3 regions of the Clostridium chromiireducens genome follow, and region 2 is predicted to be linked to each of the others. Evidence: riboswitches for the same ligand, from Rfam matches in the RefSeq annotation. Region 2 holds a riboswitch; each other region holds the start of a gene.
What was found. Region 2 has a riboswitch for cyclic di-GMP ahead of D2A34_RS18250 (methyl-accepting chemotaxis protein). Riboswitches for the same ligand answer to the same signal wherever they lie in the genome.
Positions count from the first base shown of each region.

Region 1: it holds a riboswitch for cyclic di-GMP, as region 2 does, so the genes downstream of both, D2A34_RS07470 (aspartyl-phosphate phosphatase Spo0E family protein) here and D2A34_RS18250 (methyl-accepting chemotaxis protein) in region 2, are expected to answer to the same signal.
Region 3: it holds a riboswitch for cyclic di-GMP, as region 2 does, so the genes downstream of both, flgB (flagellar basal body rod protein FlgB) here and D2A34_RS18250 (methyl-accepting chemotaxis protein) in region 2, are expected to answer to the same signal.

Region 1 covers NZ_QXDJ01000002.1:476,417-479,672, forward strand. Annotated here, with positions in the region: gene galU (UTP--glucose-1-phosphate uridylyltransferase GalU) at 1-765, shown strand, start outside; cyclic di-GMP riboswitch class II at 1,112-1,195, shown strand; gene D2A34_RS07470 (aspartyl-phosphate phosphatase Spo0E family protein) at 1,275-1,448, shown strand; gene D2A34_RS07475 (hypothetical protein) at 1,694-1,993, shown strand; gene D2A34_RS07480 (CpsD/CapB family tyrosine-protein kinase) at 2,148-2,825, opposite strand; gene D2A34_RS07485 (VanZ family protein) at 3,169-3,256, shown strand, end outside.
Region 2 covers NZ_QXDJ01000004.1:535,856-539,111, reverse strand. Annotated here, with positions in the region: gene D2A34_RS18265 (GNAT family N-acetyltransferase) at 1-266, shown strand, start outside; gene D2A34_RS18260 (GNAT family N-acetyltransferase) at 394-798, shown strand; gene D2A34_RS18255 (GNAT family N-acetyltransferase) at 1,091-1,573, shown strand; cyclic di-GMP riboswitch class II at 1,697-1,778, shown strand; gene D2A34_RS18250 (methyl-accepting chemotaxis protein) at 1,948-3,256, shown strand, end outside.
Region 3 covers NZ_QXDJ01000001.1:495,566-498,821, reverse strand. Annotated here, with positions in the region: gene D2A34_RS02070 (flagellin) at 1-239, shown strand, start outside; cyclic di-GMP riboswitch class I at 604-693, shown strand; gene flgB (flagellar basal body rod protein FlgB) at 1,122-1,520, shown strand; gene flgC (flagellar basal body rod protein FlgC) at 1,612-2,019, shown strand; gene fliE (flagellar hook-basal body complex protein FliE) at 2,033-2,350, shown strand; gene fliF (flagellar basal-body MS-ring/collar protein FliF) at 2,372-3,256, shown strand, end outside.

The DNA of each region.
Region 1 (3,256 bases), on a different contig from region 2:
ACAATTCAATATATTATAGAAGAAGCTATTGCTTCTGGTATTGAAGAGATACTCATTATTACTGGCAGAAATAAGAAATGCATTGAGGATCACTTTGATAAATCTATTGAACTTGAAGTAGAGCTTGAAAAAAATCATAAGGATGAATTATTAGATTTGGTTAAAAATATTTCAGATATGGTTGATATTCATTACATAAGGCAAAAAGAACCTAGAGGACTAGGACATGCTATTTTATGTGCTAAGAGTTTTGTAGGTAATGAGCCTTTTGCAATTCTTCTTGGTGATGATATAGTATATAATGAAGGAAAACCTTGCCTAAAGCAACTTATTGATTGCTATGGTGAATATAAAACAAGTATTTTAGGTGTGCAAAGTGTTAATCCTGAAGATGTATGCAAGTATGGTATAGTTAATGGAATAATAATTGAAGATAGAGTATGTAAAGTTAAAGGATTAGTAGAAAAACCAAGTATAGAAGATGCACCATCAAATACTGCAATACTTGGCAGATATATAATTACTTCTGCTATATTTGAAATTCTAGAAAATACAAAGCCTGGCAAAGGAAATGAAATTCAACTTACAGATGCATTGAAAGAGCTTGCTAAAAGTGAAGCTATGTATGCTTATAACTTTGAAGGAAAAAGATATGATGTTGGAGATAAGCTTGGATTTTTAGAAGCAACAGTTGAATATGCATTAAGAAAACCTGAAATTAAAGATGATTTTATAAAATACTTAAAAGGCCTTGATTTAGAATAAGTTTAAATTAAGTAAATAAATTAAATGTTTAGTGCTGGCTTTTTTAGTATAAAGGACTCGTTACTGTTAAGTAACGAGCCTTTTTAATTTTAGGCTATCTGAATTTTAGTTATATTTCTTTCTGTTAATTGAGTACTATATTTTTGAATTATCGTCCAGAAGAAGTAAAGAAAATATTCGTTCTCTTTGTAATTTTATATTAATAAGTATGCAAAAAATTGGATTATTTTATATAAATTTTGTATTGAAATCTTTGTACATTGATGATAAAATTAGTGATATGTTTCGGATAATGGAATTATATGTATAAAAATACATATAACTCAATCGTTAAATATTAAAGTTAAAAGATATTGGGGACTGTGAAAAATTCTCTTTATTTGGGCGCCTGGAGAATTTTGAGTTTGTGGTGCAACCGACCAATTTAAATTAATTGATAAATCAATTAGTTTAGATTGGTTTTTTGTTTTAAAAGATTATTATGAAGAAAAAATTAGGGGGAGAAAATCATGAAGGAGAAAAAAGATAGGATAAAAGAATTTGCTAGAAAAATTGAAATAGCGAGAGAAATATTACATAAGAAGATAGAAGAAAATATGGACAAAAAAGAAATTTTGAGAGTTAGCCAGGAGTTGGACAAACTAATAGTTAATTATTTATTAGAATGCACTATAAAGGCATAATTAAGATAGACTTCTGCTATGCCTTTATAGTGATGATTATTATTAGGTGGAATGCGAAGAGTTTGACTTGTCTAATGTTGATCATTCTCATATTTTTTTGTAATTAATTATATATAAATAGAAACGAAATATTATTTACTAATTCCATAAATTGTATATAATGTAAGTAAGTGAGTTTTTAGGCTGATGTAAATATAATAATTATTAAAATAATTACTTGCAATAAAGAAGAGGGGAGAATATCTGTGGCGATCTTTGATGTCTTTAAAAAGTATGATGAATTTGGGTTTAATTCTAAAGGATTTCACAAAAATGGTACAAGATATAATGATAATGGATTTGATAAAAATGGTGTTCACAAAAATGGTTCGTATTTTAATGATGAAGGGTATAACATGGAAGGGTATGATAAGCACGGTTTTGATAAGGATGGTTATAACAGTGCGGGATTCGATAAGGATGGATATAATAAAAAAGGGTATGACATGCGTGGCTATGATAAGCAGGGAGAATATTTAGAAGTAAGGTATTCATGGAAAAAGTAGAACTTACTAGCAAGCTCGAGACATTCTTGTAAAGGAGGCCGGATCTTGTGAAATTATCGGGTATAAGTTTAAATAATATAGAAATAAAGAAAACAGGTAAGATTGATTAGTTCGATAAAATCTTACCTGTTTTTATTATTAAAAAGATGAATTCCTAATAATGATAATATTTATGTCTACAACGTGGAATTCTATTTAGTATAACTCCTATAATGTTAGCACCTACTTTAAGTAAGAGTTTTTTTGATTCGATTACCTCATCTTTTTTTGTTTTTTCTGATTGTACAACGAGAATTGTTCCGTCAACATTTGTTGATAAAATTTGTGCATCTGTAATTCCGAGAAGGGGGCAGCAGTCTAGTATTATCAAATCATAAATTTCTTTTAAGGTAGTTATTAAATTACTCATTGAATTTGAGGATAGCATTTCAGCAGGGTTCGGTGGTAACTTACCAGATGTCAAAATATCAAGATTATCATTATGACGTATTATTGCTTCTTTTAAATCTGTTTCACCTATTAGAATTTCAGAGAGCCCAATTAAATTAGAAATATTAAATTTTTTATGAATTGATGGTCTTCTTAAATCGCAATCTATTAATAGTACTTTTTTATTATCTTGAGCAAATGATAATGCCAAATTTCCCGATATAGTAGATTTTCCTTCAGAGGCCACTGAACTGGTAATTAAAATGGTTTTTAGTTCTTTATTATATGAAGAGTATTGAATATTAGTCCGCAAAATTTTGTAAGCTTCTGATGAGTGCGATTTTGGTTTTTGTTCAACTATAAATCCTTTCTTTTCTTCTAAGCTCATTGAGTTTCTTAACATTTTTATACCCACCTTTTAAAAAATAGTCACCAAATAATCTATATATTTGTTTTACTTATTTTTATTAATGCAAACAGAATAAAATTCCAATTATTTAAAATAAGTTCAACTCATTTTCATAGTTTTTCAGAATAAAAATGTTTATAATTTCGGTAAGTTATCTCATAAGTATAAGTTTTGATTATCTATACAATTATTATTATATTCTTAAGAATAATAGCAAATGTAGATATATTAATCCTATATTTGTTATAATTATTTATATTATTCAAGGTTTTTGTATTAAATTAAGTAAGATAAGTAAGGAAAATCTAATATATAAATTGAGAGAAGAGGCGGCTAAGTGAAGAAAATAGTTATACTTTTATGTTTCCTTTGGATGGGATTTATATTTTATATGTCAAGTAATAACGGTGCTATATCACATGAGC
Region 2 (3,256 bases):
CGTGCATTGAAATAGGTTGGAGACTTAAATATGAAGCATGGGGTAAAGGGTTTGCAACAGAGGGAGCAAAGGCATGTTTAAAATATGGATTAGAAACACTAGAACTCAATAAAGTATATAGCTTCACTTCGAAAATAAACATTGAATCAGAAAATGTAATGAAGAAGATTGGTATGATAAAGGTTATGGAATTTGAACATCCGAATATTATTGAGGGCAGTCCTTTAAGGAAACATGTACTTTATTCTATTGATTTGAATAAGTGATTTTGTCCGCACTTCATACAAAACTATAACATAAGTGGAAATATAAGTCTATTTGGTATAAAACTATGGTGATATGGCCAGTTTGGAAGAAAGGTAAGTAAATAAGCAAGAAAGAAAGTGGTTTTTAATGAGGATTAGATTTGCTGAAATAGAAGATTTAAAGATTATTTCATTATATGATAAGCATATTAAAATGAATGAATTAAAAAATCTTATAGGGTTAGGTAGAGTGCTAATTCTAGAAGAAAATAATGATTTTTGTGGGTGGCTAAGATATAACTTGTTTTGGGACAATACACCATTTATGAACATGCTTTATTTTTTAGAAAGTAAGAGAGGAAAAGGTTACGGAAAAAAATTAGTTGAGTTTTGGGAAATTGAAATGAGAAAGTTAGAGTATGAGGTTGTTATGACTTCAACAGCTTCTAACGAATATTCGCAACACTTTTATTTAAAATTGGGATACAAAACAGTAGGAGGTTTTATGCCAGAAGGAGAACCTTATGAAATTATCCTATTAAAACATTTATAATTTGAAGAAGTGACAAAGTGCTCACCACAAAATTGTGGTAAGTAAAACTTTCTATTTTATAAGTATATAAAGAGACCTTTACAAAATATGTTATAATTAATTTATAATGGTAAAAAACGTGAAATTCGTGAATGATAATATTTTAGAAATGATAAATAGTGATATTACTAAATTTTTCGGTTCTGAACATATACCTTATAATCACGATTAAAAATATTTCTTGAACTAATAAATAATCAATTTGAGTTTAAAGTTAAGTATTATAAATAGTAATTTGGTGGGGTGAGTAGATATGAATATAAAATTTGATAAAATGACTGAAGAAGATATTTTGAGTCTTATAAACATAATGAAAAGAGCTTTTGATTATGATACAAAAATTCATTTGGGACAAGAAACTGGTGGGCCTCCAGGATACGATGATGGGTCATTTTTAAGGAAATGGGGATTAGATAAAGAAGCGACTTCTTATTGTATATACTTAGATAATGTTCTTATTGGTGCCACAATTCTTTGGATTAATGATAATGATGAAAATTATTTAGGGAATATATTTATTGATCCTGATTATGAGGATAAAGGGATTGGAACAAAAGTTTGGAGTAAAATTGAAAGCATGTATCCAAATACAAGAGTATGGAGTACTGAAACGCCTATTTTTTCTCATAGGAATCATAATTTCTATGTTAATAAGTGCGGATTTCATGTAATAGAAATAAAAAATCCGAAAGATTTAGAAGAAGGCAGCTTTATTTTAAAAAAGGTAATTTCATAAATTTGAATTTGGATTTCGATACTGAGTCATATTAATAACTGTTGATTATTGTAAGTTAATGTGATAAAATTTCACATATTGCAATATTTAACCAGTAAATAATGATGTGTAACTATGTCAAAAATATGATTTGGGAGCTATGAAGAATTCTTTTATTTGGGCACTTTAAGAATTTGGAGCTAGTTGTGCAACCGACCAATCTAAGCTAATTATTTTTTATTAATTAGTTTAAGTTGGTCTTTTTTATTTAAAGTTTCAAATATAACTGATTATTAATGAGATTAGAAAGAGGTGATTTAATCAACAATACGAAATAGCAAATAAGAATTGGGGAATAAAACATAAAATAATCATGTGAGTTGAGGGCTAAATTTATGATAAAAGATATGAAGATTAAATATAAGTTATTTTTGTTAATTATTATTTTTATTTTAGGATTTTCAGTTTTTGGATTTTATACAAATAAAGTTATAACTGATACAAAAATCAATGGATATACATATAAACAAATAATTATGGGGAAAGATCTAATATCAGATATACTTCCACCTCCAGAGTACATAATAGAATCACATCTTACAGCATTGGAATTATTAAATGAAGATGATAAAAGTAAGATTGAAGAACTAGCTAAATATGAAGAAAAACTCGAAAGCTACTATAATGAACATCACGAGTTATGGGTTAATGATTTACCTGAAAGTGAAATGAAAAGAATTTTTGTGGAAGATTCATATAAATCAGCTGAGGAATATTTTAATGTTTTAAATAACGAATTTATTCCGTGTATAAAAAATGGAGATAAAGAGAATGCAAAATTTATATTAAATAATAAATTAGAAGAGTTATATAATAATCACAGAAATTCTATTGATAAAGTCGTAGAACTTGCAAATAAGAACAATTTATCAATTGAAGAAAGTGTTAATAATAAACTTAAGTTTGATTATATTATGTCAATTTTGATAGCTTTCATTATAATTATAGCTGTTGTTGCATTTTGTATGTATATAATAAAGAGCATTACATCTCCTTTATCATTCTTAAAAAAACATATACAATCTATTTCAACAGGAAATCTTAGAGGAAGCATACCTGACAAGTGGCTAGATTCAAAAGACGAATTAGGTGATATAACAAGAGCTACTAATGAAATGCATAATTCTTTAAAAGAAATTGTACAAGCTATAATGATGGAAACAAAGAACATAAATGATGTTATCACAATTTCTAGCAATAATATTATAAAAATTACGGGGAATTTAGAAGAGGCTTCTGCTGTAATTGAAGAATTGTCAGCAGAGGTTGAAGAAACTGCTGCATCAACCGAGGAAATAAATGCTATTTCCGAGGAAATAGAAACAGCAGTAGAACATATATCTGATAAAGCACAAGATGGAGCTATATCAGCTAATAAAATTAATAGTAGGGCAAGTGCACTTAAAGATGGTTCTGTAATGCTTCAAAGGCAAGCTACCGAAGCACATTCATCAATTAAACAAGCAATGAATGAAGCACTAGATAAAATTAAAAGTGTTGAAAAGATCAAAATGCTTACTAATGCAATTTTTAATATTTCTGAGCAAACTAACCTTTTAGCATTAAATGCAGCTATTGAGTCAGCCAGAGCAGGAGAAGCTGGAAGAGGATTTTCTATAGTCGCAGAAGAAATTAGAAAATTAG
Region 3 (3,256 bases), on a different contig from region 2:
GCAAAGTTAGAGTTAGATATGGTTCGATTCAAAATAGATTAGAGGGAACAGCTGATTATTTAAGTAGCAAAGATATCTCCATTCAAACATCTCAAAGTAGAATTGGAGATGCTGATGTTGCAGAAGAAATGATGAATTATTCAAAAAGTCAATTGTTGGTTAATTCATCAATTGGATTATTAGCGCAAAGCAATAATTTTCCTAAAGATTGTTTGAATATTCTAGCTAATGTTAAATAAGACAGAGTAATATTATATTTTAAGAAATAAACTAATAGTAGTTTTATAGAATTTACTATTAGTTTATTTTATTGCCCTGACTTATCAAGTAAAACTTGATTTTGGAGTGGGGTGATCCACATCTAAATCTTAGTTGAACTTTATACCCTCAAGGGGTATCCATTCTAGGGTCCGTGCCACTGTTCTCTTCACATTGAAGAGAATGGGAGAGTCAATGTGGCTAAACATTAGATAAATATTTATGAGATATATATGTATATTAAGTTATAATTATACGAATTTTATCGAAAATATAAAAATAATTGTGGTAAAAATTTACTAAATGCCTTATAATAAAATGAATGAATTATGAACTATAAATTATAAATGATACTAGCACACTTATTGAAAAGTAAGGCCGCAAAGCTATGAGTCTAAGGGAAAGCTTATTTCCTATGATTGTCAGGTTGCCAAAGTATAATTATTATGATAAATTTTATATTTATTAAGTTTTTCTGTATTTTGGTGACTATGTATTAATAGTCATTTTTTATTTTAAAAAGATGACGTGCCTTTAATATTTTATTTATGTGCATACAGGAAATAAAGTTTAGGAATATGTTGTCATGTCATATTTGATAGAATCAAGGAATAAAATTACAAACGATGTATAAATAACATATAATAGTAAATAGTTTGGAGAGGATTTGAAAAAAAATTATAGATAAAATGTCTTAATTATTTTATAATTAAATTATTAATGAGTTATTTGTAAAATAATTAAATTATAATATAACTTCTAAACAAATAATTGAGGTTATGATTTTGGATATAAGGTTAATGTCTTAGTTAGAGTTTTAAAATTTTATTATATTAAATGAGAATAAATAAGGATGTGAATTTATGAGTATACAATCTATTAATTTTGATTCTACATATGATTTGATTAAATCAGGAATTAAAGCATCAAATATTAGAGCTAAGACAATTGCTAATAACATGGCAAATGTTAATACTAAGGATTATAAGAGATTTAATGTTGTGTTTGAAGAAAATTTAAAGAATGAAAATTCCTCAGCGTTAGAATTAAAAAGGACAAACCCCCTACATTTTTCTAGCACAAATTCAGAAAATGAAAATATATCAATTGAGCAAGATAAAAGCACTAGTATGAGAAGTGATGGGAACAATGTTGATTTAGATATAGAAAAAGTAAATCAAGCGGCGAATACTCTTAAATATAATGCGCTAATAACAGAGATTAATAGTAAGTTTAATAATTTAAAAACTGTTATGAAGTAAACGTACAGGGATTAAACCATAAAGATTTTCAAAATTGATAAGTTAAAGAGACAGTTAAGTAGTTCTATCAGATATACGAGGAGGGATATAAATGAACGCATTTAGTTCGATGCAGATAAGTGCAACAGGGCTTTCAGCAGAAAGGCTAAGAATGGATACGATAACCGCAAACATGGCGAATGCAAGTACTACAAGAAGTGCTGACGGAAGCGGCCCATATGTGAGAAAGGTAGCTGTATTCCAAGAGGCACTTGACGCGAATAAAGAAATGGCCGGAGTAAAAGCAGTAAAGATTGAAAAGGATTCATCACCTTTAAGAAAAATATACGACCCAACTCATCCTGATGCAGATGCAAATGGATATGTTACTATGCCTAATGTAAATGTATTAAATGAAATGGCGGATATGATGGTAGCAACAAGATCTTATGAAGCTAATGTAGATACATTTAATGCTTTAAAAGGTATGTTTTCGAAGGCATTAGAAATTGGGAAATAGGAGTGATTTATAAATGAGAATAGAAGATAGATTTGCACAAAACGAGATTTTATTTAATAAAAAGTTTGAAAATATAAATGATAATAAAGCTAAAAGTGAAAATATGAGCGCCGTTAGTTTTGGAGATGTTCTAAAAAAGACTATAGATGATACCAATGATAAAATGGTAAATGCTGATACGACTTCAACGAAATTTATTAGGGGAGAGGATGTAAGTATCGATGAAGTAATGGTTAAGAACCAAGAAGCTAGTTTGAGTTTACAATTTTTGGCTCAAACTAGAGATAAGTTATTGGAGGGATATAACCAATTATCAAAGATGCAATTGTAGTAAGGTGAGGAGAGCTAAATAATGAAAAAACTTTTAGAAAAAGTTAAGGGGCTTTTGGAAAAGTTTAAATCCCAAAGTAAGAAAATAAAGATTGTTGTTATAATTGCAGTTTTAACAGTTATTATCGCAATAATAAGTTCATTTTTTTATTCATCTTCTAATAAATATCAGGTATTATTCTCTAACCTTGATCCTACAGATGCTCAAACGGTAGTAAATACTTTAAATGAAAAGAAAGTTGATACAAAGATCGATAGTGCAAATAATACAATTTGGGTTTCAAAAGATCAGGTAGATGCATTAAGATTAGAATTGGCACCAACTTTGACATCTGGAAGTAAGGGTTATGAACTTATGGATAATGCTAGTTCATTTGGAATGACAGATGAGGAATTTAAGATAAAAAAGGTTAGAATGCAGCAAGGTGAATTAGAGAAAACTATAAAAAGTTTTCCGCAAGTGGAAGATGCAAGAGTACATATAACTGAAGCTCAAGATTCTGTTTTTGTTAAGGACAAGGAGCCAGGTAAAGCCTCGGTTTATTTAAAGATAAAAAAGGGCGCAACACTTAATGAAGAGCAAGTTAAATCAATAGTTGCATTGGTGTCAGGTGCTACGCAGAATATTCCAAAAGAAAATATTGATGTAGTAGATGACAATATGAAATTACTTACAAAAGACATTAATTCTAGTGAGACGGATAAAGTAAGTTCAGAAGAAATTGCAAAACAACAAGATGCAGAAAAAGTATATGAAGATAAATTAAAAAAAGAAATAGTAAATTTATTAGAGCCAGTTGTAGGTAAAGGTAAAGTAAGGGCAACTGTTAATGTGGATTTGGATTTTGATTCGAAGCAAAAGACACAAACAGTGGTAGATCCGAATAAAGTAATTGTAAGTCAAGAA